DNA from 2 places in the Streptomyces sp. NPDC015661 genome. Region 1 is predicted to be linked to the other one. Evidence: predicted binding sites of a transcription regulator. Region 1 holds the regulator's gene; the other holds the start of a gene.
What was found. Region 1 encodes HspR, which represses chaperone genes until heat shock. Its sites were predicted from a motif close to TTGAGNNNNNNNNNCTCAA; they were not measured.
Positions count from the first base shown of each region.

Region 2: the regulator HspR is predicted to act here: its motif matches at 6,932-6,950, upstream of lon (endopeptidase La).

Region 1 covers NZ_JBIBST010000015.1:157,317-172,087, forward strand. The annotation lists gene clpB (ATP-dependent chaperone ClpB) at 1-953, opposite strand, end outside; gene ACF07V_RS33350 (pyridoxamine 5'-phosphate oxidase family protein) at 1,076-1,480, shown strand; gene ACF07V_RS33355 ((2Fe-2S)-binding protein) at 1,585-1,902, opposite strand; gene ACF07V_RS33360 (hypothetical protein) at 1,910-2,119, opposite strand; gene ACF07V_RS33365 (helix-turn-helix transcriptional regulator) at 2,252-3,232, shown strand; gene ACF07V_RS33370 (heat shock protein transcriptional repressor HspR) at 3,344-3,787, opposite strand; gene dnaJ (molecular chaperone DnaJ) at 3,792-4,985, opposite strand; gene grpE (nucleotide exchange factor GrpE) at 5,019-5,651, opposite strand; gene dnaK (molecular chaperone DnaK) at 5,648-7,492, opposite strand; gene ACF07V_RS33390 (sugar transferase) at 7,721-8,200, shown strand; gene ACF07V_RS33395 ((Fe-S)-binding protein) at 8,308-10,566, shown strand; gene ACF07V_RS33400 (hypothetical protein) at 10,656-11,282, opposite strand; gene ACF07V_RS33405 (Yip1 family protein) at 11,486-12,364, shown strand; gene ACF07V_RS33410 (phosphoribosyltransferase) at 12,419-12,916, opposite strand; gene dcd (dCTP deaminase) at 12,930-13,505, opposite strand; tRNA gene ACF07V_RS33420 (tRNA-Gly) at 13,912-13,982, shown strand; gene ACF07V_RS33425 (HSP18 transcriptional regulator) at 14,371-14,771, opposite strand, start outside.
Region 2 covers NZ_JBIBST010000008.1:61,749-76,519, reverse strand. The annotation lists gene ACF07V_RS22330 (hypothetical protein) at 154-945, shown strand; gene ACF07V_RS22325 (MarR family winged helix-turn-helix transcriptional regulator) at 1,072-1,554, opposite strand; gene ACF07V_RS22320 (lysozyme) at 1,789-2,628, shown strand; gene ACF07V_RS22315 (lytic polysaccharide monooxygenase) at 2,823-3,716, shown strand; gene ACF07V_RS22310 (DUF4240 domain-containing protein) at 3,805-4,398, opposite strand; gene lon (endopeptidase La) at 4,498-6,909, opposite strand; gene ACF07V_RS22300 (GNAT family N-acetyltransferase) at 7,041-7,679, shown strand; gene ACF07V_RS22295 (hypothetical protein) at 7,749-8,282, shown strand; gene ACF07V_RS22290 (RNA polymerase sigma factor) at 8,415-9,014, shown strand; gene ACF07V_RS22285 (zf-HC2 domain-containing protein) at 9,011-9,919, shown strand; gene ACF07V_RS22280 (ABC transporter ATP-binding protein) at 9,916-10,713, shown strand; gene ACF07V_RS22275 (hypothetical protein) at 10,710-12,032, shown strand; gene ACF07V_RS22270 (hypothetical protein) at 12,038-12,664, shown strand; gene ACF07V_RS22265 (TetR/AcrR family transcriptional regulator) at 12,671-13,312, opposite strand; gene ACF07V_RS22260 (glycoside hydrolase family 3 protein) at 13,518-14,771, shown strand, end outside.

The sequences.
Region 1 (14,771 bases):
AGGGTGGTCGCGCCGACCATGCGGAGCTCGCCGCGGGCCAGCATCGGCTTCAGCATGTTGCCGGCGTCCATGGCGGAGTCGCCGCCCGCACCCGCGCCGACGACCGTGTGCAGCTCGTCGATGAAGGTGATGATCTGGCCGTCGCTCTCCTTGATCTCGGAGAGGACGGTCTTCAGGCGCTCCTCGAACTCGCCGCGGTACTTCGCGCCGGCGACCATCGCGCCGAGGTCGAGCGAGACCAGCCGCTTGTTCTTCAGGGACTCGGGGACGTCGCCCTTCACGATCCGCTGGGCGAGGCCCTCGACGACGGCGGTCTTGCCGACGCCGGGCTCGCCGATGAGGACCGGGTTGTTCTTGGTGCGGCGGGACAGCACCTGGACCACGCGCCGGATCTCGTGGTCGCGGCCGATGACCGGGTCCAGCCTGCCCTCGCGCGCGGCGGCGGTGAAGTCCGTGCCGAACTTCTCCAGCGCCTTGTACTGCCCCTCCGGGTCGGGTGTGGTCACCCGGCGTCCTCCCCTGCTCTTCTCGAACGCGTCGAGCAGCTTCGATGCGCTCGCGCCTTGCGCGTCGAGGATCTCACCGGCCCTGCCGCCCTTGGCGGCGATCGCGACCAGGAGGTGCTCGGTCGACAGGAAGTCGTCGCCGAGCTCCTTGGCGCGCTTGTCGGCGTCGGCGATGACGGCGAGGAACTCGCGGTTGGGCTGCGGGGGCGCGACCGTGGACCCGGTGACGCTCGGCAGTGCGGCGAGCAGCCGCTCCGCGCCGCCGCGGACGACGGCCTGGTCGGCGCCGACGGCGGCCAGCAGGTCGGTGATGTTCTCGTTGTCCTGACCGGCCAGGAGGGCCAGCAACAGATGGGCGGGGGTCAGGTCGGCGTGCCCTTCGGACACGGCGCGGCTGCTCGCCGCGTTGATCGCTTCCCGGCTCCTGTTGGTCAGTTCGGCGTCCACGTGCGGTGCTCCTTCTGGGTTCTCGTGGGTCCTCTCCTTCTATGACCTCTCCAGGGTACACAAAGTTGAGTCGACTCCGCTCAAGGTATCGGAGGGAGTCCTGCCGCAGGTAGTTTCCGGGCATGGCCACAGACCCGAGGAACCCCTCCGACTCGTACCTGAGCTTCTGGCGCGAGTACCACATGTGCACCCTGACCACCCCGCGCCCGGACGGCACACCGCACGTCGTCGCGGTCGGCGTCACGTACGACCCCGAGGGCGGGTACGCGCGCGTGATCACCAACAAGAACAGCCGGAAGGTCGCCAACGTCCTGGCGGCGGGCGCGGACGGCGCGCGGGTCGCGGTCTGCCAGGTCGACAAGGGGCGCTGGGCCACCCTGGAGGGCGTCGCCCGCATCCGTACGGAGGAGGAGGTCGTCGCGGACGCCGTCGCCCGCTACGCCGAGCGGTACGGCCGGACGCCGGCCCCGAACCCGGACCGGGTCGTCATCGAGATCGCCCTCACCCGGGCGATGGGCCGCGCCTGACCGCGGACACGCAGACGCACAGCGGCGCCATCGCGTTTCAGGTCCGCGATGGCGCCGCTGTGTGGGGGAAGTGCCGGAGCGATCTACAACGACGGGGGAATCGCTCAGGCACTGCGGGGGGTGGCGGTGATGGCCTCTGGTTCGATCAGCTGGTGGTCCCGCTGATCGAGATTGACGAAGATCATGCCGTACCGGATGGCACAGCGGATGGGCTGCGGCGCGCCGCGGGGACGGCGCAGACAGCGGTACGCGCGGACGTCTTCGTCCTGTTCGCGGGCGACGACGATCGGCTCTCCGAAGAGCGTGACCTTCAGCGAGTCACCACGGTGGGGGATGGCCGTGGCGAGATCGACGAAGTGCCAGCCGGAGCGATAGGCCGAGGCCATCTCCCGGCGGAACCTGGGGTCATCGGGCACATTCATGTCCCGACTAGCTCCAGCCGGGGTCCGCGGGGGCCACGCTCCAGCCCGGGTCATCGACGAGCGTGGACCCGGTCAGGTGCCAACCCGGGTCGAGCTGAGCGGCCTGCACCTGCGCGGGCTCCGAGTGCCAGCCCGGGTCGAGGGCCACTCCCGCGCCCACTGTGGCGGCCGCGATGAAGGCGACTCCGGCCGCCGCGCGTATGAGCTTCTTCATCATCACCGAGCAACCTCACTTGAAGGCAACGTCTACTTCCAACCCCCGCGAGTAAGACGATGGCTTACTCTCTGCGCCTGCACCACCAAACCCAGGCATCATGTTCCTGAGATGCAGGAGCCTGGGGGTGTACATATGCGGAAACAAGCGGACGAAACAGGTCACCCTCATTCGCACGCCGAACTGTGCGAAGCGGGCGCCGAGCTGTACGCGGCCGCTCTGCGGACCGGGCGAATACCCCGGTCAGAGGCGGTCGAGGCACCGTGCCTCCTCGACCTCTCGCTGCTCCACCCCGACCCCGACGACGCGCAGTGGCTCCGTCCGGTTCCCCCCTCCGCCGCGCTCGCCCAGCTGCTCCAGCCGATCGAACGGGAAATACTCGACCGCCGCCGGCGCACCGTCGCCCTGTCGGACGCTTTCGAGCCGTTCATGGCCATCAGCGCCCACGACTCACCCACCACACACGCCATCACCGTGCTCGAGGGCATCGACCGCATCAACTCGACCCTCGACCGCGTCGTGGCCAACTGCCGCAGCGAGCTCCTCACCGTCCAGCCGGGCGGCGGCCGCCCCGCGCAGGCCCTCAGCGAGGCCCTGGACCGCGTCTCCCCGCTCCTGGGGCGCGGCATCAGCATGCGGACCCTCTACCAGCACACCGCGCGCCACACCGAGCTCACGCTGACCTATCTGGAGCACGTCGGGCCCGAGGTCCAGGTCCGCACCCTCGAAGAGATCATCGACCGGCTGATCATCGTCGACCGCGAGGTCGCCTTCATCCCGGCCCGCAGCGACCGCCAGGTCGCCCTGGAGCTGCGCCACCCAGGCCTGGTCGCCTACCTCGGCGGCGTCTTCGACCAGTTCTGGCAGCTGGCGGTGCCGATACGGGAGGAGATCCCGTACGACATCAAGACGGACGGCATCGGCGGCGTCCAGCGCTCCATCGCCAAGCTCCTCGTCGAGGGACACGTCGACGAGGCCATCGCCCGCCGGCTCGGGATGAACGTGCGGACCTGCCGGGCGCACATCGCCAAGCTCGCCGCCGCCCTCGGCAGCGGGAGCCGGGCGCAGCTCGGCTATCTGATCGCCCAGTCCGGGATCCTCGAACGGGACAGCTGAGCGGTCCGGGACACCGGGACAGCGGGCCACCGGGACGGCTGAACGGTCCCGGACAACGGCAGAGGCCCCCTCCACCATCGGTGAAGGGGGCCTCCGTGCCTGATACGGGAGCTACTCGCCGCGCTTCGGCCGCCACACCACGAGGGCGCTCGCCTGCTGCACGTCGGTGTACGGCACCAGGTCCCGGCGGTACGAGGCGTGCACCTGGGCCTCGCGCTGGCGCAGCGTCGCCGCCGCGCCCTCGACCGCCGCCGACAGCTCGGACACACGTGCCTGGAGCGCCGCGACCTGGTTCTCCAGTTCGATGATCCGCTTGATTCCGGCCAGGTTGATGCCCTCGTCCTGCGACAGCTGCTGGACGGTGCGCAGCAGCTCGATGTCACGGGCCGAGTAGCGGCGGCCTCGTCCGGCCGTGCGGTCCGGGGAGACCAGGCCGAGACGGTCGTACTGCCGGAGGGTCTGCGGGTGCAGACCGGAGAGCTGGGCCGCCACCGAGATGACGTACACCGGCGACTCGTCGGTCAGTTCGTACGGATTGCGTCGGCGCCCTTCCACCGGGTCACGCTCCCTTCGCGGCCTGGAACAGCTCGGCCCGCGGGTCCTCCGAGGCGGTCGCCTCGCGGAAGGTCTCCAGGGCCTCGCGTGCCTTGTCGTCCAGCTCCTTCGGCACCGCCACCTCGACCGTCACGAGGAGGTCGCCGCGCGTGCCGTCCTTGCGGACCGCGCCCTTGCCCCGGGCGCGCATGGTCCTGCCGTTCGGGGTGCCCGCGGGCAGCTTGAGGGTGACCGCGGGGCCGCCGAGGGTCGGCACCTTGATCTCGCCGCCGAGCGCCGCCTCCGAGAAGGAGACCGGCACCGTGACGGTGAGGTTGTCGTCCTTGCGGCCGAAGACCGGGTGGTCGTCGACGTGCACGACGACGTACAGGTCGCCGTTCTGCCCGCCGCGCTCGCCCGGCGCTCCCTTGCCGCGGAGACGGATCTTCTGGCTGTCGCTGACGCCCGCGGGGATGCGGACCTGCATGGTCCGGGAGGACTTGGCCCGGCCGCTGCCCTTGCAGACCTCGCAGGGGTTCTCGGCGATCAGGCCGCGGCCCTTGCAGTCCACGCAGGGGTCGGTGAGCGAGAACGAGCCGCTGCCGCCGCGCGAGACCTGCCCGGTGCCGACGCAGGTCGGGCACACCCGGGGCGTGCCGTTCTTGTCGCCGGTGCCCGAGCACGCCGCGCACGGCTGCTGGCTGGACATCCGCAGCGGTACGGTCGCGCCCTCGATGGCCTCGGTGAAGCTGAGCGTCACCTCGGACTCGATGTCCTGGCCCCGCCGCGGCTGGGTGCGCGTGGCGCCCCCGCCGCGGTTGAACAGGCCGCCGAAGACGTCCCCGATGCCGCCACCACCGCCGAATCCGCCGCCGCCCGCCCCGCCCTGGGCGCCTCCGAAGAGGTCGCCCAGGTCGAAGTTGAACGAGCCGCCGCCTCCGGGGCCGCCGGCCCTGCCCCCCTGACCAAAGAGGGCGCCGTTCCCGAAGAGGGCGCGGGCGTCGTCGTACTCCTTGCGCTTCTTGGGGTCGCCGATGACGTCGTTCGCCTCGGAGATCTCCTTGAAGCGCGCCTCGGCGCTCGCGTCACCCTTGTTGGCGTCCGGATGGTTCTCGCGGGCGAGCTTCCGGTACGCCTTCTTGATCTCGGCCTCGGTGGCGTCCTTGGGGACGCCGAGAACCTTGTAGTAGTCCTTCTCGACGAAGTCCTTCGTATTCATCGACGTCCCTCCTCCCGCTTCCGGGTACGGCTGTTACTCGCTGTCCTTCTCGGACTTGTTGGGGTCTTCCGACTCCTCGGCCTTCGCCTGCGCCCCGGGCTGGGGCTCGGCGACGGCCACGCGGGCGGGCCGGATGGTCCGCTCGCCGATCCGGTACCCCGGCTGCAGGATCGCCACGCAGGTCGTCTCGGTGACGTCCGGCGCGTACGAGTGCATCAGGGCCTCGTGGATCGTCGGGTCGAAGGGCTCGCCCTCCTTGCCGAACTGCTGCAGACCCATCTTGGCGACGACGGTCTCCAGCGATTCGGCCACCGACTTGAACCCGCCCACGAGCTCGCCGTGGTCCCGGGCCCGGCCCACGTCGTCGAGCACGGGAAGGAGCTCGGACAGGAGGCTCGCGACGGCGATCTCCTTGACCGTGACCCGGTCCCGCTCCACGCGGCGGCGGTAGTTCTGGTACTCGGCCTGGAGCCGCTGGAGGTCCGCGGTGCGCTCGGTGAGCGCGGTGCGGGCCTGGTCCAGCTGCGCCAGCAGGGCTACGTCCGTAGCGTCCCCGGCCGGGGCCGTCGAGTCCTCCTCGGACTCGACGGCCTCGGCGGCGTCGTCAGCGGTGGCGCCGGAGGGGACGTCGGGCTTCTCCTCGAAGCCCGGGGTCTCCTCGGTCACGCCTGGCCGCCCTTCTGGGGCTCGTCGTCGATGATCTCGGCGTCGACCACGTCGTCGTCGGCCTTGGCCTGCGCGCCACCCTCGGCGCCGCCGGCGGCCTGGGCGCCCTGGGCGTCGGCGTACAGCGCCTGGCCGAGCTTCTGCGAGACGGCCGCGACCTTCTCGGTGGCGGTGCGGATCTCGGCGGTGTCCTCGCCCTTGAGCTTCTCCTTCAGCTCGACGAGCGCGGCCTCGACCTCGGCCTTGACGTCACCGGGGAGCTTGTCCTCGTTGTCCTTGATGAACTTCTCCGTCTGGTAGACGAGCTGCTCACCCTGGTTGCGGGACTCGGCGGCCTCGCGGCGGCGGTGGTCCTCGTCCGCGTACTGCTCGGCCTCCTGGCGCATCCGGTCGACCTCGTCCTTCGGCAGCGAGGAGCCGCCGGTGACGGTCATCTTCTGCTCCTTGCCCGTGCCCAGGTCCTTCGCGGTCACGTGCATGATGCCGTTGGCGTCGATGTCGAAGGCGACCTCGATCTGCGGGACGCCACGCGGGGCCGGCGGCAGACCGGTCAGCTCGAACATGCCGAGCTTCTTGTTGTACGCCGCGATCTCGCGCTCGCCCTGGTAGACCTGGATCTGCACGGACGGCTGGTTGTCCTCGGCCGTCGTGAAGATCTCGGACCGCTTGGTCGGGATCGTGGTGTTGCGCTCGATGAGCTTGGTCATGATGCCGCCCTTGGTCTCGATGCCGAGGGACAGCGGGGTCACGTCGAGGAGCAGGACGTCCTTGACCTCACCCTTGAGGACACCGGCCTGGAGCGCGGCGCCGATGGCGACGACCTCGTCCGGGTTGACGCCCTTGTTGGCGTCCTGACCGCCGGTCAGCTCCTTGACGAGCTCGGCGACGGCCGGCATGCGGGTCGAGCCACCGACGAGGACGACGTGGTCGATCTCGGAGAGCTGGATGCCCGCGTCCTTGATGACGTTGTGGAACGGCACCTTGCAGCGGTCGAGCAGGTCCGAGGTGAGCTGCTGGAACTGGGCGCGCGTGAGCTTCTCGTCCAGGTGCAGCGGGCCCTCGGCGGAGGCCGTGATGTAGGGCAGGTTGATCGAGGTCTCGGTCGAGGACGAGAGCTCGATCTTCGCCTTCTCCGCGGCCTCGCGGAGACGCTGGAGAGCCATCTTGTCCTTGGCCAGGTCCACGCCGTGACCGTTCTGGAACTGCGTCACCAGGTAGTCGACGACGCGCTGGTCCCAGTCGTCACCACCGAGGTGGTTGTCACCGTTGGTGGCCTTCACCTCGACGACGCCGTCGCCGATCTCCAGGAGGGACACGTCGAAGGTGCCGCCACCGAGGTCGAAGACGAGGATCGTCTGGTCGTCCTTGTCGAGGCCGTACGCCAGGGCGGCCGCGGTCGGCTCGTTGACGATGCGCAGGACGTTGAGGCCCGCGATCTCACCGGCCTCCTTGGTGGCCTGACGCTCGGAGTCGTTGAAGTACGCCGGGACGGTGATGACCGCGTCGACGACCTTCTCGCCCAGGTACGCCTCGGCGTCGCGCTTGAGCTTCTGCAGGATGAAGGCGCTCATCTGCTGCGGGTTGAAGCTCTTGCCGTCGATGTCGATCTTCCAGTCGGTGCCCATGTGGCGCTTGACCGACCGGATGGTCCTGTCGACGTTGGTGACGGCCTGGCGCTTGGCCACCTCGCCGACGAGCACCTCGCCGTTCTTCGCGAAGGCGACGACGGACGGCGTGGTCCTGGCGCCCTCGGCGTTGGTGATGACGGTGGGCTCGCCGCCTTCCAGAACGCTGACGACGGAGTTAGTCGTGCCCAGGTCGATGCCGACCGCACGTGCCATTTCGATTCCTCCAGCTGACTGACTTGAGTGGAACTGACTCAAGGATGCACGAGGAGGTCGCCTGCGTCAACAGACCTGAGTGGAGGCGACTCAACTCTTCGTCGGCCGCTCCACTCAAAGGGCGTGCCGCTCCCCTCTTTGACCAGGTTCGCATGAGAGGGTCCGGACATAGTCAGGACATGTCCGGGGATTCCGGGAACCAGGATTCCCGCCGAAGGGTGTGAGCGCATGACGGCGAAGCGCGCGTTCGACGTGGCGGGCGGGCTCGCCCTGCTCCTCGCGCTCTCGCCCCTGATCGCCTGGACCGCGCTGTCCGTCACCCTCGGCGGCAGCGGCACGGTCCTGCGCCGCCGGACGGTGGCCGGCCTGGAGGGGCGGCCCTTCACGATGCTGACCTTCCGCACGAAGAGCCCGCTGGCCGCCCTGCCGCTGCTGCTGCACGTGATCGCGGGCCGGATGTCGCTCGTCGGACCGTGCCCACTGACCCCGGCCCACCGCGAGTGCGCGGGCGAGGGCCGCCGCCGGCTCTCCGTACGCCCGGGACTGACCGGACCGTGGCAGATCAGCGGCCGATCGGACCTGCCGTGGGAGGAGCGCGAGCTGCTCGATCTCCACTATGTGGACCACCACTGGCTGGGGATGGATCTGCTGATCCTTGCGCGTACGCTTCCAGCTGTACGCAGGCGTCGCGCGGCAAGGTTTGCCTGAGCGACACATATCACCGCGAGCGCCGCTACAGCGCGGCGCCGTGACCGGGTAATCTCAGCAGGAACTCAATAAGTTACCGCTTAGTAGGCCCGCCCGAGGAGCCCGTCATGCAACTCGCCGCGATCATCGTGTCGATCGCCATCACGGTGGTGGCCGTCGCGCTGTTCGGCCGCGCCACCGTGCAGATCTACCGCTTCGTGCGGCTCGGTCAGCCGGTGCCCGCCGGTACACGCACCGGTGACCCCAAGCAGCGCACCATCACGCTGGTCAAGGAATTCCTCGGCCACACGCGCATGAACCGCTGGGGCATCGTCGGCTTCGCGCACTGGTTCGTCGCGGTGGGCTTCTTCTCGCTGCTCCTCACGATCGTCAACGCCTTCGGCCAGCTCTTCCAGGCCGACTGGCTGATCCCGATCATCGGCGACTGGCTGCCGTACGAGATCTTCACCGAGTTCCTCGGCCTGATGACGGTCCTCGGCATCGTGACCCTCATCGTCATCCGCCAGCTGAGCAAGCCGACCAGGGCCGGCCGCAAGTCCCGCTTCGCCGGCTCCAAGACCGGCCAGGCGTACTTCGTCGAGGCCGTCATCCTGATCGTCGGCGTCTGCATCATGACGCTCCGCGCCCTCGAAGGCGTCCAGCACCACGTGACGAGCTGGGAGCCGGGCTTCTTCGCCTCGTACCCGCTGATCGCGCTCCTGGACGGCCTGGACCTGAGCACGATCCAGTACCTCACCTACTTCTTCGCGTGCCTCAAGATCGTCACGTCCTTCACCTGGATGATCACGGTCTCGCTCAACACCAACATGGGTGTGGCCTGGCACCGCTTCCTCGGCTTCCCGAACATCTGGTTCAAGCGCAACGCCGACGGCTCCACCGCCCTGGGCGCGCTCCAGCCGATGACCACCGGCGGCAAGGAGATCGACTGGGAGGACCCGGCCGAGGACGCCGTCTTCGGTGTCTCCCAGGTCGAGCAGTTCTCCTGGAAGGGCATCCTCGACTTCTCCACCTGCACCGAGTGCGGCCGCTGCCAGTCGCAGTGCCCCGCCTGGAACACCGGCAAGCCGCTCTCCCCGAAGCTCCTCATCATGTCGCTGCGCGACCACGCGCACGCCAAGGCGCCGTACCTGCTCGCGGGCGGCGGCAAGGACATGGAGGGCAACGAGAAGGCGTCCGAGGAGCAGCTCAAGGACGTCCCCGCCGCCGCCCTCGCCGAGGCCGAGCGCCCCCTCATCGGCACCGCCGAGGAGAACGGCGTCATCGACCCCGACGTCCTGTGGTCCTGCACCACCTGCGGCGCCTGCGTCGAGCAGTGCCCGGTCGACATCGAGCACATCGACCACATCGTCGACATGCGCCGCTACCAGGTGATGATCGAGTCCGCGTTCCCGTCCGAGGCGGGCACGATGCTCAAGAACCTGGAGAAGAAGGGCAACCCCTGGGGCCTGGCGAAGAAGCAGCGCGTCGAGTGGACCAAGGAGGTCGACTTCGAGGTCCCGATCGTCGGCAAGGACGTCGAGGACCTCACCGAGGTCGACTACCTCTACTGGGTCGGCTGCGCCGGCGCCCTCGAGGACCGCGCCAAGAAGACCACCAAGGCCTTCGCCGAGCTGCTCCACATCGCGGGCGTCAAGTTCGCGATCATGGGCGGCGAGGAGAAGTGCACCGGTGACTCCCCGCGCCGCCTGGGCAACGAGCCGCTCTTCCAGCAGCTCGGCCAGGAGAACGTCGCCATGCTGAACATGGCGTTCGGCGAGGACGACGAGGACGAGACGACCAAGAAGCCGAAGTCGGCGAAGAAGATCGTCTCGACCTGCCCGCACTGCTTCAACACCATCGCCAACGAGTACCCGCAGCTCGGCGGCGAGTACGAGGTCATCCACCACACCCAGCTGCTCCAGCACCTCATCGACGAGGGCAAGCTGATCCCGGTGACCCCGGTCGAGGGCCTCATCACCTACCACGACCCCTGCTACCTGGGCCGGCACAACAAGGTCTACACGCCGCCGCGCGAGATCATGTCCGCCGTCCCCGGCCTGCGCCAGCAGGAGATGCACCGCCACAAGGAGCGCGGCTTCTGCTGCGGCGCCGGTGGTGCCCGGATGTGGATGGAGGAGCGGATCGGCAAGCGCATCAACAACGAGCGCGTCGACGAGGCCCTGTCCCTCAACCCGGACATCGTCTCCACCGCCTGCCCGTTCTGCCTCGTCATGCTCACGGACTCCGTGAACGGCAAGAAGAACGAGGGCAAGGCCAAGGAGTCCGTCACGGTCGTGGACGTGGCGCAGCTGCTCCTGGACTCGGTGAAGGCCCCGGTCGACCCGGAGCCGGAGGCCGCGGCGGAGGAGCCGGAGCCGGCCGTCTGACCCCGGACGGGTGACCGGACATGTGACCGGCATGGGAAAGGGCCGCCCCCGCGCTTCCGAAGCGCGGGGGCGGCCCTTTCGCGTGTGCCTCAGCGGTGCTGGGAGACGAGGGTCCCGTGGAAGTTGTAGGTCCAGCTCTTGCCGCCGGGGACGGAGATCTTGACGTAGGGCCGCCCGTCCTTGCCGGCGAAGAAGGTGGCGGTGTGCCCGTCGGGCAGCTTGACGACCTTGGTGGTGTTGACGGGGACCTGCTTCTTGGGGGCGGGCTTGAGCTTCGGGGCCGGCTTGGGAGCGGGCTTCGGCTTCGGCTTCGGGGTGGGCTTCGGGGCGGGTCCCTTGTCCAGCCAGGAGGAGACGGTGCCGTCGGGCCGGAGGACGACGTGGAGCCCGTTGTTCTCCCCGTACGCGGGCTTGCCGTCGCTGCTGACGAGGGTGTCGATCAGGGAGCCGCCGCCGTAGATCTCGGCGGAGAAGCGGCCGGGCCCGTCCTGGTAGACCCTGGCGAGGGAGCCGTCGGCGAGGTCGACGTTCCACCAGAAGACCGGCTGGTCACTCACGGCCGGGCCGGTCGCCGTCCGGTCGCTCGCCGCCTGGTCGCCCGCGGTCGGGGCCGGGGAATCGGCGGCGAAGGCGGCCCCGGCGGCCGGCAGGAGGAGCGCGGTGGCGGCCCCGGTGGCGACGGCGGCGGTACGGACGGAACGACGGGTGGCACGCATCGGAAGAGCTCCTTGCTCGGGTCGCTGACATCTCCGAAGCTACGAGTACGACATTGAGGTGATACGTCGGATTTGTAACAGCGCTCCGGCGCCTCCCCCACGACCGCGTCACGACCCACGCCACCCCTGGGGGATGTCACAGCTCAGTGGCAAGGAACGGGCGGAGGAGCGAGCACACAGCGGAAACGGGTACGTTCAACGACGTGGCTGGATTCAGGAACGGACGCGGCCGGGACAACCGCCCCCCGCAACAACAACGACCGCAGCAGGCGCCGTACGGGTACAACGCGGCCCCGCCGCCCAACCCGCAGCAGCAGTGGCAGCAGCCGCCGCAGGGGCAGTCGTACGGGCAGTCGTACGGGCAGCAGGGGCAGCACGGGCAGCAGCCCTACGGGGAGCCGGAGTACTTCGGCGAGCCGTACGGCGGGCAGCAGCACCAGCAGCACGCGGCGGCGGCGAACAACCCGGGCCACACCCAGATGTTCAGCGTCGACGACCCGTACGGGCAGGCGGGGCCGGCCCCCGCCCCCGTACCGACGGGCCCCCGGCTCCCGTGGAAGGCGCTCCTGAGCGGCATCGTGCTCCGCCCGGCGGACACGTTCCTGCAGATGCGGGACCACGCCGTCTGGGGACCGGCGCTGATCGTCACGTTCCTCTACGGGCTCCTCGCGATCTTCGGCTTCGACAAGGCCCGCGAAGAGGCGATCAACGCGACGCTGTCGACGGCGATCCCGTACGTCCTGATGACCGCCCTCGGCTTCGTGCTCGGCGGTCTGATCCTGGGCGCGGTCACCCACACCCTCGCGCGCCAGCTGGGCGGCGACGGCGCCTGGCAGCCCACGATCGGCCTGTCGATGCTGATCATGTCGATCACGGACGCGCCGCGCCTGGTCTTCGCGCTCTTCCTGGGCGGCGAGAACGGCCTGGTGCAGGTCCTCGGCTGGGCGACCTGGCTGGCGGCGGGCGCGCTGTTCACGGTGATGGTGAGCCGCTCGCACGACCTGCCGTGGCCGAAGGCCCTGGGAGCGTCGGCGATCCAGCTGGTGGCGCTGCTGAGCCTGATCAAGCTGGGCATGCTCTGACGCACGGAAAAGCCCCCACCGCGAGCGGTGGGGGCTTTCGCATGTCCGGGGGGCTCAGGCGTCGAGGACCTGACCCTCGCGCTTCACGACGGGCGGCTCGACCGACCAGGGGAAGTTGATCCACTCGTCGGTCTTCTTCCACACGTACTCGCACTTCACGAGGGAGTGGGACTTCTCGTAGATGACGGCGGAGCGGACCTCGGCGACGTGGTCGACGCAGAAGTCGTGGACGAGCTTCAGCGTCTTGCCGGTGTCGGCGACGTCGTCGGCGATGAGCACCTTCTTGTCGCTGAAGTCGATGGCGTTGGGGACGGGCGCGAGCATGACGGGCATCTCGAGCGTGGTCCCGACGCCGGTGTAGAACTCGACGTTCACCAGGTGGATGTTCTTGCAGTCCAGGGCGTAGGCGAGCCCGCCGGCGACGAAGACACCGCCGCGCGCGATGGAGAGCACGATGTCGGGCTCGTAGCCGTCGTCGGCGATGGTCTGCGCCAGCTCGCGGATGGCGGTGCCGAAGCCCTCGTACGTCAGGTTCTCGCGTACTTCACTCATGCCTGCGACCGCCTCACACCTGGGTCCGATGGAAGTTCATGTAGGAGCGGGAGGCCGTCGGGCCCCGCTGGCCCTGGTACCGCGAGCCGTACCGCTCGCTCCCGTACGGGAACTCGGCGGGCGAGCTCAGCCGGAACATGCACAGCTGGCCGATCTTCATGCCGGGCCAGAGCTTGATCGGCAGGGTGGCGAGGTTCGACAGCTCCAGGGTCACGTGCCCGGAGAAACCGGGGTCGATGAACCCGGCGGTGGAGTGCGTGACGAGCCCCAGCCGCCCCAGAGAGCTCTTCCCCTCCAGACGCGACGCGATGTCGTCCGGCAGGGTGATGACCTCGTAGGTCGAGGCGAGCACGAACTCGCCCGGGTGCAGGATGAACGCCTCGTCGCCCTCCGGCTCCACCTCGCGCGTCAGGTCGAGCTGCTCGACGGCGGGGTCGATGTGCGGGTAGCGGTGGTTCTCGAACACCCGGAAGAAGCGGTCAAGCCTCACGTCGATGCTCGAGGGCTGCACCATGGATTCGTCGTACGGGTCGATGCGCACCCGCCCGGCATCGATCTCGGCCCGGATGTCCTTGTCTGAGAGAAGCACGCCCCCCACGATACGCAGAGGGCGCGGACCTGCCCCAATCGGCAGCCGCCCGCGCCCCGCACCTCACGGCTCAGCGCCGCCCGGCCTCCACCGGCACCGCGTGCCGCAACCGCGCACAGCGCGGACAGCGGATCAGCCGCCCGGGCCCGATCCGCCCGGCACCGAGCTGCTGAAGCGGGAACGAGGCGGTACTGAACACATGCCCTTCGGCACAACGGACGACGGTGCGCTCCATCGAAGCCATCAAGTCCCTTCCCCTACACATGTGGTGGACGATCAGACACATTAGGGGATGAAGGGGGCGCCCTCCACGCGGCACTCCGCACGGACGAAGGCATGAGCTTCGCCTCAAGTGGCGCATGGGGTACAGTGTGCAACGATGCGGCACGGATCATCCGGCCGCTTTGCGGATGTAGTTTAATGGTAGAACATGAGCTTCCCAAGCTTATAGCGCGGGTTCGATTCCCGTCATCCGCTCTTGAGAGAAGGCCCAGGTCAGTGACCTGGGCCTTCTTCGTTGTCTAGATCCCCCTCGCCTCGCCGTGCCCTCCGCGTGCCCCAACTCGCAGGATTGCCCAGGTCGGAGGAACTGTCCGCGCGCCGTTCGCGCCCCTGAAAGGCAGTTGGCTGACGCGTCCGGTCGGGCAGCGCCTACCCCCGCGCCCGTCGACCGGGCGGCGGGTCCGGGTCCACGGGGAAGAGGGGCCGGGCGCCCGCCATCTCCAGGAGGCGCCGGAGCTGGGGCCGGGGGGCCGCCAGGCGGATGACGGTGCCGGCCCCTTGGGCTGCGCGGCGCCCGGCGAGGAGTGCGTTCAGCGCCGAGGAGGAAACCGTCCGGCCATGGTGATCACTCCTTGGGTGCGGGTCACGTGCCGCGCTGGTCGCGGGCGTCCCGGCGGAGCCGGTCGGTGTGTCGGGTCATGGCGTCGACGCGCTCGGCAAGCTCGGCGTCCTCGGGCCGCAGGTGGGCACGGGTGCCGGTCAAGGGGCGGACGAGGCGTGCGGTGTCGTTGTGGGCGAGGGCCTGGTTCAGGTCGCCGATGGCGCCCTCGGCGTCGTCGGCGAGGCCCGTGAGGGCGGTGATCTGGCCGGCGAGCCGGCGCAGGTCGGCGGCGTTGTCCCGGGCCCAGGCGTCCACGCTGCGGTCGGCGGCGCGGGCGTCCCGGGTGGCCTGAACGCGCTCCTCGCCCGTACTTCCGGCCTTCCCCGGCCGCAGACGCAGGTAGCGGCGCTCGGCGGCCTGGCGGCTGGCGACTCCAAGGGGGC
Region 2 (14,771 bases), on a different contig from region 1:
GCTTTGGCAGGATGCCCGCCCGCAGCTTCCCGGAGGTGGCCGTTCCGCCTCTCGCGCCGCTTCTGCCGGGTTGGTACAGGCCATTTCCGGTCATTTGCAGGTCCAGTGAAGGAGTTCCCCGGGAAATGCGGCCGGACGGGCACACTGGAGGGCATGCGCAGCGAAGTCGCCGCCCTTCCCGGCAGCCCCGAACGCCCCAACGAGGACTGGGTGGCCGCCTCTCTGCCCGCGTCGGGGAGCGGGGGGACGGTCGTGCTGCTCGACGGCGTCACACCTCCCGCCGGTTCTGACGGTTGTGTGCACACGGTCCCGTGGTTCACCGCGCGACTGGGCGGGGCTTTGACCGAACTGTCCGGTTCCCGCCGGGACATGCCCCTGTCCGAGATCCTTTCGCTGGCAATCCGGCGCACCGCGGACGCCCACCGCGACACCTGTGACCTTTCTCACGTGCGAACGCCTCAGGCGACCGTGGTGCTCGCCCGCTGGGACGAGGAGTCGGTCGAGCACCTCGTCCTCTCCGACTCCGTCCTCCTCCTGGAGGCCCCGGACGGGGCGGTGCGGGCCGTGCTCGACGACCGGCTCGACCGGGTGCCGGACGAGGTGCGGCGCTCCCTGGCGGCGACGGACCGGCTGCGGAACCGGGAGGGCGGCTTCTTCACGGCGGCGGCGGACCCGGCGGTCGCGGTGCGGGCGGTGACGGGGACGACCCCGCGGACGGAGGTACGGGCCCTGGCGGCGCTCACGGACGGGGCGAGCCGCTGGGTGGAGCTGTTCGGCGAGGGCGACTGGGCGGACTGCTTCGGCGTCCTGCGCGAGGAGGGGCCTGCGGGCCTGCTCCGCCGGGTGCGGGCCCTGGAGGCGGCCGACGCGCGGGCCGGCGGGGCGCGCCGCTGGAAGCTGCACGACGACGCGACGGCGGTGTACGCGGAGCTGTCGGACCGCTGATCCCTCGGTGCACGCGGAGCTGTCGGAGCGCTGATCCCTCGGTGCACGCGGAGCTGTCGGAGCACTGATCCCTCGGTGCACACGGGGCCGTGGGACCGCTGATCCCTGCGGTCCCCCGCCCGGCGGTCAGCCCTCCGAGCGGACGTTGAAGTGGTTGAGGAGGCGGGCGAGTTCGGCGACCTCGGCGCGGTCCCAGTCGGCGAGTTTGCGGACGTAGCGTTCGCGCCGGGCGTCGCGGACGCTGCGGAAGCGGCTGCGGCCCTCCTCGGTGAGGCGGACGAGCGAGGCGCGGCCGTCGGCGGGGTCGGGGTCGCGGGCGACGAGTCCGAGGTCCTCCAGGGCCCGGAGCTGGCGGCTCATGGTGGCCTTGCCGACGCCGAAGTACCCGGCGAGTTCGGTGGCCCGCTGGGGTCCGGCGTCGTCGAGGCGCACGAAGAGGCCGTAGGCGGCGGGCTCCAGTTCGGGGTGGACCTCGCGGGCCATCTCGCCGGACTGGGCCCGGGCGCGGCGGAGGAAGACCGCCAGTTCCCGTTCGAGGGCGAGGAATTCCTGGTCCACACCACCCCCGACGGTGGCCCGGCCTTCGTTTCCCGTACCGCTTCCGTGCACGTCAGCACCTCCCGCGCGCTTTCCGGTCGCTGAAAGTTTCTTCCCGCGGCGTGCATCGCCGCAGCTCCTTCAGTATTTCGCAGGCGTAGACCAACGGCGGCAACCAGGCCCCCTTCCGCCGGGCGGGTCTACGTGCGTAGCGTCTTCCCCGGCAGCTGAATGACATGTCCATTCCAGGACTTGTCGCGACGCCTGCCGCCACCGCTCCCCCACCGAGCCTTTCGGAGGCACGCAATGCGTGTGCACAGATCCGGAACGACCTTCGCCGGCGCCGCCCTCGCGGCCCTGGCCCTCCTCCTCCCCCTCGGCCTCTCCGGCACCGCCACGGCAGCCCAGGACCCGGGCGCCCGGCAGGCGGTCCCCCCGCGCGGCTCCGCCTACATGGGCATGGGCGTGATCGCGCACGACGGCCAGGGCGCCAAGCCCGGCGGCGTCTCGACCCTGGCCACGCAGACGGAAGGCGTGGACGTCTCCAGCCACAACGGCAACGTGGCCTGGTCCACGCTGTGGAACAGCGGGGTCAAGTGGGCCTACGTCAAGGCGACGGAAGGCACGTACTACAAGAACACGTACTTCACCCAGCAGTACAACGGCTCCTACAACGTCGGCATGATCCGCGGCACATACCACTTCGCCACGCCGGACACCACGACCGGAGCCGCCCAGGCCGACTACTTCGTCAACAACGGCGGCGGCTGGTCGGGCGACGGCAGGACGCTGCCGGGCGTGCTGGACATCGAGTGGAACCCGTACGGCGCGACCTGCTACGGCAAGACGGCGTCCGGCATGGTCGCCTGGATCCAGGACTTCGTGAACCGGTACAAGTACCGCACGGGCCGCGACCCGGTGATCTACACGGCCACGAGCTGGTGGAAGCAGTGCACCGGCAACTCGGCGGCCTTCTCCTCCACCAACCCGCTGTGGATCGCGCGGTACGCCTCCGAGGTCGGCGAACTCCCGGCCGGCTGGCCGTACTACACGATCTGGCAGTACACCTCGTCCGGCCCGACGGTCGGCGACCACAACCACTTCAACGGGGACTACTCGCGCGTGCAGGCCCTCGCGAACGGCTGATCCGCGCCTCTCCCTCTTGGCGGCCTCCCGGGTGTGCGGCACCCCGGGGGCCGCTCGGGCTTTTTCCACCCACCCTCTTGCCCATTGGTATGGACCAATGCGACGCTCTACGGCGGTCGCCCGGGATCCAACTTCCGTGCGCCCGAAGCGCGTTGCTCACCCCGTACTCCCCACGCACGAGAGAGAGCCCCCGCATGCCGTCCTCCCGCCGCACCGCCACCGGCGTCGCAGCCCTGTCCGCCGCCGCTGCCCTGGTCAGCCTCACCCCCGCCACCGCGAGCGCCCACGGAGCCGTCTTCAACCCGGTGAGCCGGGTGGCGGCCTGCTACGCCGAAGGTCCCGAGACGCCCAAGTCGCAGGTGTGCAAGGACCTCGTCGCCGACTCCGGCACCCAGCCGCTCTACGACTGGAACGAGGTCAACATCGCCAACGCCGCCGGGCAGCACCAGGCGCTCATCCCGGACGGCAAGCTGTGCTCGGCCAACCGCGAGAAGTACCGAGCCCTGGACTGGGCGCGCACCGACTGGCCCGCGACGGCCGTCGCCGCCGGCTCCTTCGACTTCAAGTTCCGCGTGACGGCCCCGCACTCGGGCACGATGACCGTCTACATCACCAAGGCGGGCTTCGACCCGACCCAGCCCCTGAAGTGGTCGGACCTGGACCCGACGCCCGTCGCCGTCTACAACACCGCCCGCACCGCGACCGACGGCTACTACAACTTCACGGGTACCTTCCCGGCCCGCACCGGCCGCCACATCGTCTACAAGATCTGGCAGCGCAACGACAGCCCCGAGGCCTTCTACAGCTGCTCGGACGTCACCTTCGGCGGCCCGGCGACGACGGCGACCGCTCAGACGCAGACGCAGCCCCAGGCCCCGACCGAGGCGAAGATCGCGGCGGGCACCGAGCTGTCCACCGTGAGCCACGCGGGCCACGGCGGCGACGAGCAGCCCCCGGCCCTCTCCGCCGAGGCGGCCGAGGCCCCCTCCTCGCCGCTCCCGGCGGCCCTCACGGGCGCGGGCGCCCTCGCCGTCTTCGCGGCGGGCAGCCTGCTCCTGGGCCGCCGCCGCAACTCCTCCGCGTCCTAGGGCGCCGGGGCCGGGCGGGACTCTCCGGGCACGGCCCAGGGAGCACCGCCCAGCCGCAGAGACTCCTCCGGCTCCCGGGGTTCACCGCCTAGGAGCCGGAGGCACCGGGCGGGAAGAGGGCGGTGAGCCGGGGCAAGGCCAACCCCTCCGGCCGAGGCCCCCGGGGCTCCTCGTCCTCTTCCCACTCCCCCGCCGCCTCCGCGGCGTCCTCCGCCTCCTCGACGGCGTCGAGGAACTCCTCGCCGTCGTCGCCCTCCTGGCCCGTCAGCTCGTCCCACACGTCCTGGGCGACGTAGTCGAGCTCCTCCCACTCGGGCCACTCGTCGTCGTCCCACTCCTCGTGGTGCCGGCCCACGAGGGCCCGTACCCCGGGCGCGTCGGCGAGCGCGTCCGGGTCGGCGAGGACCGACTCGTACACCTTGCGTCCCTGGCCCACCAGCCAGAGCGTGAAGTAGTGGAAGCCGTCGTCCGTGCACTCGCCGCCCTCGACGCGGTTGGCCGCCGTCCACACCGCGCGCGTGTCGGCGCGCTCGGTCGCCCTCTCCAGACGCACCTGGAACTCCACGCTCTCGGCCGCCGGACGCCGTATCAGCTCCGTCCGCAGCCATTCCAGTCGCTCGTCCCGGTCACCGGGGCGGCGGCTCAACTCGTCGATGAGAGCCCAGAAGGCGTCGTCGTTCATGCGTACGAGCATGCCAGCCCCGACTGACATCCTGGTAACGAGATCCGTACGCGCCGGAGCGGGGTGCCGTGTCGGCACCCCGCTCCGGGAGGTGGGGAGTTACGCGGCCACGTCCACCGGCACCACCGCCGGGGCGAGGGCGATCTCCAGGACCTGGCGGACGTCCGTCACCGGGTGGACCTCCAGCTTCTCCAGGATCTCGGCCGGGACGTCGTCCAGGTCGGCCTCGTTCCGCTTGGGGATCACGACCGTCGTGATGCCCGCCCGGTGCGCGGCGAGGAGCTTCTGCTTCACGCCGCCGATCGGCAGCACCCGGCCGGTGAGGGAGACCTCGCCGGTCATGGCCACGTCCGTACGGACGAGCCGGCCGCTCAGCAGGGAGGCGAGGGCGGTCGTCATGGTGACGCCCGCGCTCGGCCCGTCCTTGGGCACCGCGCCCGCCGGGAAGTGGATGTGCACGCCACGGTCCTTGAGGCCGGTGACCGGCAGTTCCAGCTCCGCGCCGTGCGAACGGAGGAAGGAGAGCGCGATCTGCGCCGACTCCTTCATCACGTCGCCCAGCTGACCGGTGAGGGTCAGACCGGCGGCGCCCGTCTCCGGGTCGGCGAGGGAGGCCTCCACGAAGAGGACGTCACCGCCCGCGCCGGTCACGGCGAGTCCGGTGGCGACACCGGGCACGGCCGTCCGCCGCTCCGCCGGGTCCTGGGCCGACTCCGGCACGTGGTGCGGCCGCCCGATGAGCTGCCGCAGGTCCTCGGGGCCGACGGTGAACGGCAGCTCGCGGTCGCCCAGTTCGTGCTGGGCCGCGACCTTCCGGAGCAGCCGGGCGATCGACCGCTCCAGGGTGCGGACGCCGGCCTCGCGGGTGTACTCGCCGGCCAGCTTCCGCAGCGCGGACTCCTCCAGGACGACCTCGCCCGGCTCCAGACCGGCCCGCTCCAGCTGGCGCGGGAGCAGGTGGTCACGGGCGATGACGACCTTCTCGTCCTCCGTGTAGCCGTCGAGGCGGACCAGCTCCATGCGGTCGAGGAGCGCCTCCGGGATGGCTTCGAGGACGTTGGCCGTGGCCAGGAAGACGACGTCGGAGAGGTCGAGTTCGACCTCCAGGTAGTGGTCGCGGAAGGTGTGGTTCTGCGCGGGGTCGAGGACTTCGAGGAGGGCCGCCGCGGGGTCGCCGCGGTAGTCGGAGCCGACCTTGTCGATCTCATCGAGCAGGACCACCGGGTTCATGGACCCGGCCTCCTTGATGGCGCGGACGATCCGGCCGGGCAGGGCGCCGACGTACGTCCTCCGGTGGCCGCGGATCTCCGCCTCGTCCCGTACGCCACCGAGGGCGACCCGGACGAACTGACGGCCCATGGCGTGGGCGACGGACTCGCCGAGGGAGGTCTTGCCGACGCCGGGCGGGCCGACGAGGGCGAGGACGGCGCCGCCTCGGCGCCCGCCGACCACGCCGAGGCCGCGGTCGGAGCGCCGCTTGCGCACCGCGAGGTACTCGGTGATCCGTTCCTTCACGTCGTCGAGGCCGGCGTGCTCGGCGTCCAGGACGGCACGGGCGCCCCGGATGTCGTACCGGTCCTCGGTCCGCTCGTTCCAGGGCAGTTCGAGGACGGTGTCCAGCCAGGTGCGGATCCAGGAGCCCTCGGGGGACTGGTCGCTGGACCGCTCCAGCTTCTCGACCTCCTTGAGGGCGGCCTCACGCACCTTCTCGGGCAGGTCGGCGGCCTCCACGCGGGCGCGGTAGTCGTCGGACTCGTCGCCCTCGGCCTCGCCGTTGAGGTCGCGGAGTTCCTTGCGGACGGCTTCGAGCTGGCGGCGGAGCAGGAACTCGCGCTGCTGCTTGTCGACGCCCTCCTGGACGTCCTTGGCGATGGTCTCGGCGACGTCCTGCTCGGCGAGGTGCTCGCGGAGCTGGGCGGTGGCGAGCTTGAGGCGGGCGACCGGGTCGGCGGTCTCCAGGAGTTCGACCTTCTGCTCGACGCTGAGGAAGGGCGAGTAGCCGGAGTTGTCGGCGAGGGCGCCGACGCCGTCGATCTGCTGGACGCGGTCGACGACCTGCCAGGCGCCGCGCTTCTTGAGCCAACTGGTGGCCAGCGCCTTGTACTCCTTGACCAGTTCGGTCACGGAGCCGGGCAGCGGGTCGGGCAGGGTCTCCTCGACGGTGCTGCCCTCGACCCACAGGGCGGCGCCGGGGCCGGTGGTGCCGGCGCCGATGCGGACGCGGCCGAGACCGCGGATGAGCGCGCCGGGGTCGCCGTCGGACAGGCGCCCGACCTGCTCGACGATGCCCAGGACGCCGGTGCCGGCGTAGGTTCCGTCGACCCGCGGCACAAGCAGTACGCGGGGCTTGCCCGTTGCGGTGCGGGCGGCGGCCTGGGCGGCCTCGACGGCGGCCCGTACGTCGTTGTCGGACAGGTCCAGCGGCACCACCATTCCGGGCAGCACGACCTCGTCGTCGAGCGGCAGCACAGGCAGAGTGAGCGGCACAGACGCCATGGACTCAGAAGCCATGATCTCCCCTTCGGCAGTCAAGTTGAGCTATACGCACTCAATGCTTGTGAGCCCGAGGATGTTCCCGGACGTTCGTTCGCTCTGAGCGATCACCCTCGCACGCGCCCGGGTGGAGCCGATGTAATCCCTGCATGGACATAGCAGCTATTACCAATGCCTGGGTCGCGGGCTGGACCGTCTCCCGGGGCACCCCGGCCGCCGTCGCCGAGCCCTGGGGCTACCGGATCGAGGTCGGCCTGCCCCGGCACGTCGTGCGGCACGTGCTGCCCGCCCCCGACGCGGCCTCCGTCGGCGCGCTCTGCGCCCGGCTGACCGCGCCGTACAGCTGGCTCAAGGTGATGGCGGGCCCCGAGGACGTGCTGCCGTGGATCACCGAGGGGTGGACGATCCCGGACGACCCGGGCTTCATGATGGTCAAACCGCTGGACCCCGGCGCCCGCCCCGCGCCGCCCGAGGGATACGCCAGGACCACCCAGGTCGAGGACGGTGTCATCCGGGTCCGGATCCTCGCCCCGGACGGCACCCTCGCCGCCCGCGGCCAGATCGCCCCGACCGGCTCCACCGCCGTCGCCGACCAGATCGAGACGGACCCCGCGCACCGGCGCCGGGGCCTCGGCGCGAACGTCATGCGCACCCTGGAGGCCGCCGCCGCCCAGGCGGGCGCCGCGACCGGGGTGCTCGCCGCGACCACGGACGGCCTCGCGCTGTACGACTCCCTGGACTGGCGCTACCGGGGGCCGCTCACCGGAATCGTTCGAACAGAACCCTGACGCTCCCCCCGGGTTGGAATCCGCCCCGTCCGGCTGCGCGCGGGGCCCCCGACGGGGCATGCTCGATCCATGGTGCGAGGCGTACGGGGAAGGTGGACGTGGTGCGGGGCCCTGCTGCTCGCGGGAACCCTGGCCGGCGGCGTGAGCGGCTGCGGCCCCGGGGTGCCGTCCGCCCCCGGCGGGCCGACGTCGAGCACGAGCGCTCCGGCCCCGCCGAGCTCCACCACGGCCCCCGGCACCCCGACGACGAACCCGCAGCCGAGCGAGGTGCTCGTCGAGGTGGTCGTCAACGGCGGCCTCGCCGGCGTCCGCAACCAGCTCGTCGTCCACTACGACGGCAGCTGGACCAGCCGCGCCGGCACCAAGCCGCCCCGGACCGGCAAGCAGACCCCCGCCGAGGTGGCCGAACTGCGGGCGGCCCTGGAGGACCCCGCGTTCGCCCTGGTCCCGGAGCGCCCGACGGGCAGCCCGATCCCGGACGGCTTCCAGTACTACGTGACGTACCACCACCGCCTGGTCGTCGCGGGCGACGGCGAGCGCCCGCCCGCCCTCCAGCGCGTCTTCGCCGCCCTTCCGGAAGGCGGGCCGCCGACGAGCCCGTGAACCGGGCGAGTGCCTCGCGGCGACAGCCCGTGAACCGGGCGAGTGCCTCGCGGCGACAGCCCGTGAACCGGGTGGGGGCCTCCCGGCGACAGCCCGTGAACCGGGTGAGTGCCTCCCGGCGATAGAGAGGGCGTGAGACTGTTGCGCCCCGCAGGGGGAGGCCCCTCCGGGGGCGACGAGGACGACGACGCGGCACTGCTGCGCGCGGTCGCCCGGGGGGACACCGAGGCGCTGGCCGTGCTCTACGACCGGCACGCCGGCTGGCTGTACGCCCGGCTGGCCCGGCGCTGCCCGGACGAGGAAACCGTACGGGAGGTCCTCCAGGACACCTTCGTCACCGTCTGGCGCTCGGCCGGCGGCCACCGGGGCCGGGGCGAGGCGGGCGGCTGGCTCTGGGTGATCGCCGCCCGGCGCCTGGTGGACGCGCGACGGGCCGGCGCCCGGGCCGAACGCGCCGCCGCCGCCCGGCCCGCGGAACCGCCCGTCCCGGCACCCTCCGCCGAGGACCGGGTGCTCGCCGGCCTGGAGTACGGGGAGGTCGGCGCCGCCCTCGACCGGATCTCGCCCGAACTCGCCGAGGTCCTGCGGGCCACCGTCGTCGACGGCCTGACCACCCGCGAGACCGCCCGGCTGCTCGGCATACCCGAGGGCACCGTCAAGACCCGCGCCCAGCGCGCCCGCCGGGAACTCCGCGCCGCGCTCGGCCCGCACCCTCTCGGAGGCACCGCATGACGGCCCCCTGGCACGTCTCCGACACCCTCGCCCACCGGTACGCGGCGGGCGCGGCCCCCGAGACGGACGCCTGGTCCCTGGAGAAGCACGTCGAGTCCTGCGGCCCCTGCGCGTCACGCGTCTCGGCGGCCGTCCACGCGACCACGGCGGGCCCGGCCCTGGCGTCCCTGCGCGCGGAACTCCTGACGTCCCTGGGCCACACACCGGAAACGGCCACCACGCGCGTGCGTACGGCGCCGACCGGGGCGGCCACGACCAGGGCGGGCCGCGACAGGCCCCCCGTCGCGCATCCCCTCGGGCGGTGGGCGCGGATCTGGTGGGCCGCCGGGCCGGCGCTGCGGGGGTCCTGGGTGGTGGCCGTGGTGCTCGTGCTCGGCGGGGCGTTCGCGCTCGCCCACGGGGCCGGGTTCCGGGGTGCCCGGAGCTGGCTGCTCGCCGTCTCCCCCCTCCTGCCGCTCGCCGGGGTGGCCGTCTCGTACGGACGGCACGCCGACCCCCTGTACGAGATCACCGCCGCCACCCCCTCGGGCGGTCTGCGGCTGCTGCTCACCCGTACCGCCGCCGTCCTCGGCGCCTGCGTCCCCCTGCTGACCGCCGGCGGGGCGCTGCTGCCCCCCGTGGCCGGGTTTCCCGGGGCGGCCGCCTGGCTCCTCCCGGGCCTGGCGCTGACCCTGGCCGCGCTCGCGCTCGGCTCGTTCGTCGGCTGCCGGGCCGCGGCCGCGACGCTCGGCGGCGGGTGGCTGCTCGCCGTGGCGGGCCCCCTCCTCGGGCCCTCGGGGACGGGCGGCATCGCCCGGTACTTCGCCGGCCCCGCCGTGCAGGGCGCCTGGGCCGCCGCCGCCCTCGTCTGCGCCGCCCTCCTCGCGCTGCGGCGCCGTTCCTTCGACCACCTGGAGACCCGGTGAACCCCTCGGCCACCGTCGCGGTGACCGGACTGACCGTCCGGCACCGCCGTACCGTCGCGCTCGACGCGCTCGACCTCTCCCTCGGGCCGGGCGTGCACGGTCTGCTCGGCCCGAACGGGGCCGGGAAAACCTCCCTCATCCGGGTCCTCGCGACCGTCGCCGCGCCCACCGCCGGCCGGGTGGAGCTGCTCGGCGCCGACTCCGCCGGCCACGGCGAGCGCACCGCGATCCGGCGCCGGCTCGGCTATCTGCCGCAGGAGTTCGGCTACTACCCGGCGTTCACGGTGCGGGAGTTCGTCGCGTACGTGGCCTGGCTCAAGGAGCTGCCGGCCGACCGCGTCCCGGCGGCCGTGGAGCGGGCGGTGCGGCGGGTCGGGCTCGGGGACAGGATCGACGCGCGCATGAAGACGCTGTCGGGCGGGATGGTGCGGCGGGCGGGGATCGCGCAGGCGATCGTCAACGAACCGGACCTGCTCCTGCTCGACGAGCCGACCGCCGGACTCGACCCGGAGCAGCGCGTCGACTTCCGGGAGCTGCTGCGGGAGCTCGGCACGCGCGCGACGGTGGTGGTCTCGACCCACCTCGTCGAGGACGTCGCGGCGGCCTGCACCGACGTCGCCCTCATCGAGGCGGGACGGCTCGCCTTCCAGGGCACGACGGCGGAACTCGCCGCGCTCGGCGGCGAGCCGGCCGGCCCGGGCGACGCCACGACGAGCGCGGCGGAACGCGGCTACACCGCCGCCCTGCGCGCCCACCGGAGCCCTGGCGGCCGGGCGAAGGAGCCGCTGCGATGACCGGCACCCTCACCCCGTCCCGTACGGACGCACCCGCGCGCGTGCGGGCCGTCTCCCCGCTCCGGACCGAGCTGCGGCGCGGGCTCGGGCCCTGGACGGGTGCCGCCGTGGCGCTCACCGTGCTGGTGGCGATGTACGGCAAGGCCCCGCAGTGGCAGACCCGTTGGACCGACGTGACGGGACTGCTGCACGTGGCCGTCGGGCTGCTCGGCGGGCCCCTCGCGCTCGCGGCGGGCGGCTGGCAGGGCGGCCGGGACCGGCGGCGCGGCACGACGGAGCTGTGGGCGTCCGTCCCCCGCTTCCCGCTGCGCCGGCTCCTGGTCTCGGTCGCCCCGTCCGCGCTGTGGCCCGTCGCCGGGGTGCTGCTCGCCGACGCCGTGTGCCTGTCGGCGACCTGGCCGTACGTCTCCGCCGGCCGCCCCTTCCTCGAACTGCTCGCCGCCGACGCGGTCGCCGTCGGCTGCCTCGGCGCACTCGGCCATCTCGCCGGGCGGCTCGTCCCCTGGCGGCTGACGGCCCCGCTCCTGGGGATCGTGGGATACGTGGGCCTTGCCGTCGGTACGTACACGCAGGCCACGGCCCGCTGGCTGGGCCCGGCCGTCGAGTACCGGTCCCCCTGGGCCCAGGCAGTCTGGTGGTTCGCGCCGGTGTCGGTGGCGTGGACGGCGGGGCTCGCCCTCGCCGCGCTCCTCGCGTACGGGGCGCACACGGCCCGCCTGCGGGCGCTCGCGCTGATCCCGCTGTCCGTCGCGGTCGCCGCCGCGGGGCTGATCCTGCGGCTGCCGCCGGACGAGGGCCCGTGGCGCCCCGATCCGGCCCTGACCCGCCCGGTCTGCGACGGCGGCACTCCACGCGTGTGCGTGACGGCCCTCGACCGGAAGCTGCTTCCGGCCGTGTCGGAGGCCCTCGCCCCGGTGAACGCACGCCTCAAGGGGCTGCCGGGTGCGCCGGCCCGCTGGGCCGCCGGTCCTCTCGACCCCCTCCCCGGCGACGTGGAACTGATGGATCCCGCGGCGGACACGGCGCGGGGGCGGATCGAACGCGCGGATCTGTACCGGAACTCCGCCGTGATGCAGCTCTTCTCGGACACCTGCCGCCCCGGCGACCTCACGGGCCCGGACGCCGAGCGGGCGATGACCGTCAACGCCGCGGTCATCGAGTGGCTGGCCCCCACTCCGGACGACTTCGGACCCGACGTCCCCGGCACACGGACGTACATCGACCGGCTGAACGCCAAGTCCCCCGCCGCCCAGCGCGACTACCTGACCCGCTACCTGGCGGCGAACCCCTGCCACCCGGACGAGGTGCCGATCCCTTGAGTCCCATGAGGCGCACGAGTCCGTTGAGTCCGTTGAGGCTCTACCTGCGGTCCCGTGCCCTGCCCGGCGCCCTCGCCGTCCTCGCGGGTACGGCGGTGGCCGCCGCCGCGGCCGCCCGGTGGCTGGAGTCGCTGCCGGGGGCCGGGCCCTCGGTCCGGCTGCCGGTCGTGGCCCTCGGCCCCCTGCTCGCGGCGGCCGTGATCGGCACCGGCCTGTACACGCCGAGCGACGAGCTGGACCGTACGGCGGTACGCGCGTGGTGGCCCCGCCGGCTGACCCATCTCCTGGCCGCGACGGCGCTCGCCGGCGTCCTGCTGGCCCTCACGGTGCCGGGACACCCGGAGGAGTTCGGCGCGCCCGCCGCCGTACGCAACACGCTGGGCCTGGTGGGCGTGGCGGCGGGCGGCTCCGCGCTGGTCGGTGCCCGTCTGAGCTGGCTCCCGCCCGCCGTCTACCTGTGCGCGGTCGGTCTGGCGGCCCCTGCCGAACCGGGCGGTGCGGCCGCCTGGTGGGCGTGGGCGATGCAGCCGGGCCCGGAAGGCGGGGCGTGGACGGTCGCGGCGGCCGCCTTCACGGCCGGCACCGTGCTGTACGCGGGACGCGGCCCGCGGCGTCCGGGGAACGACGGCTGAGGCCCGTCACTCCCGAGGCGCCGCGATCTCCGCGTACTGACGCTTGAGGTACGCGCCCACCCGGGCCGGCATGTCCATCGAGGACGGGTCGAGGGCCCACTGGATCTGGAGGCCGTCCATCACGGCGAGGTGCTCCTGGGCGACGGCCTGGCAGTCGATGTCGGCGCGGAGCTCACCGCTCCGCACGGCCTTCTCCAGGAGGTCGACGGTGTGCCGGAGCACGCGCGCGTAGCGCTCCTTGAAGTACTCGTGGGCGGGGTGTCCGACGTTGCCGGACTCGCCGACGAGGACGTTGAACATCCGGACGATGCCGGGGCGCCGGGTGTTCTCCTCGATGAGGGCGACGAGGGTCTCCAGATAGGCGGCGTACGACTCGGGTTCGACGCCGAACAGGCGCTCCACGTCGTGCTGTTCGCTCTGCGCGAGGACGGAGAGGAGCAGGTCCTCCTTGCTGCGGAAGTGGTGGAGCAGCCCGCCCTGGGTGATCCCGCAGTCGTGGGCGATCCGGGCGAGGGAGGAGGCGTGGAAGCCCCACTGTCCGAAGTGGTCGACGGCGGTGTCCAGGATCTTCCGGCGGCGCGCGTCACCGACCGCGTAGCTGCCCCTGCCCGCGCTTCCGCGGGTCGCCCGGTCCGTGTTCTCCGCCATGCGGACACCTTAACGGGGCAGGAAAACGCCACTTGACCGGGCGGGAAAGGCCCCCTTCCCCGTGTGATCCAGGACACAAACACGAAACCTAGTAGGTACTCGGTTTTCACGCTTAGCCTGAGGGCGCCAGAGGTCGGCACCGCGGCCGGCCCATGACCGGCGGAGCCTCCTCACGCCCTTCGGTCGAGTAGCCCCGGAGCCACCCATGCACCCGTACCAGGACCCCGCCCGCCCCGTGGACGAGCGCGTCGAGGACCTCCTCTCCCGCATGACGCTGGAGGAGAAGGCCGGACAGCTCTTCCACACGATGCTGACGATGAACGCCGACGGCACCCCGGTGACCGAGACCGACGGCGACCTCCTGGAGCTCACCACCCCGCAGCTCATCGAGGACCGGCGGCTGACCCACTTCAACCTGCTCGGCAGCTACGGCGCCCGCGAGATGGCCCTCTGGCACAACGCCGTCCAGGAGATGGCCGCGAGCACCCGGCTCGGCATCCCCGTCTCCCTGTCGACCGACCCCCGCCACGCCTTCACGGACAACATCGGCGCCTCCTTCAACGCCGGCGCCTTCTCCGCCTGGCCCGAGGCGCTCGGCCTCGCCGCGATCGGCGACCCGGAGCTGGTCTTCGACTTCGCCGACACCGTCCGCCGCGAGTACCTCTCCGTCGGCTTCCGCACCGCGCTCCACCCGCAGATCGACCTCGCGACCGAACCCCGCTGGTCCCGCCAGTCCGGCACCTTCGGCTCCGACGCCAGGCTGACGGGCGAGCTGGTCCAGGCGTACGTGCGCGGGCTCCAGGGCCCCGAGCTCGGCCCGGACTCGGTCGCCGCGATGGTCAAGCACTTCCCCGGCGGCGGCCCGCAGAAGGACGGCGAGGACCCGCACTTCCCGCACGGCAAGGAGCAGATCTACCCGGGCGGCATGCGCGACCACCACCTGGAGCCGTTCAAGGCCGCGATCGCCGCCGGCTGCTCGCAGATGATGCCGTACTACGGCCAGCCGATCGGCACCGACTGGGAAGAGGTCGGCTTCGGCTTCAACAAGGGCGTCATCACGGGCCTGCTCCGCGAGGAACTCGGCTTCACCGGCATCGTCTGCACCGACTGGGGGCTCCTCGAGGACGCCCCGATCTTCGGCGAGATGCACGTGGCCCGCGCCTGGGGCGTCGAGCACCTGAGCGTGGCCGAGCGGGCCGCGAAGGCGCTGGACGCGGGCGCGGACCAGTTCGGCGGCGAGGAGTGCCCCGAGGTGATCGTGGAGCTCGTCACGACGGGCCGGATCGCCGAGGCGCGGATCGACGCCTCCGTACGGCGGCTGCTGCGGGAGAAGTTCCTCCTGGGCCTCTTCGACGAGCGCCGGTACGTCGACCCCGACGAGGCCGCCGAGACGGTCGGCCGCGCCGACTTCACGGCCGCCGGCGCCGCCGCCCAGCGCCGCTCGCTCACCGTCCTCACC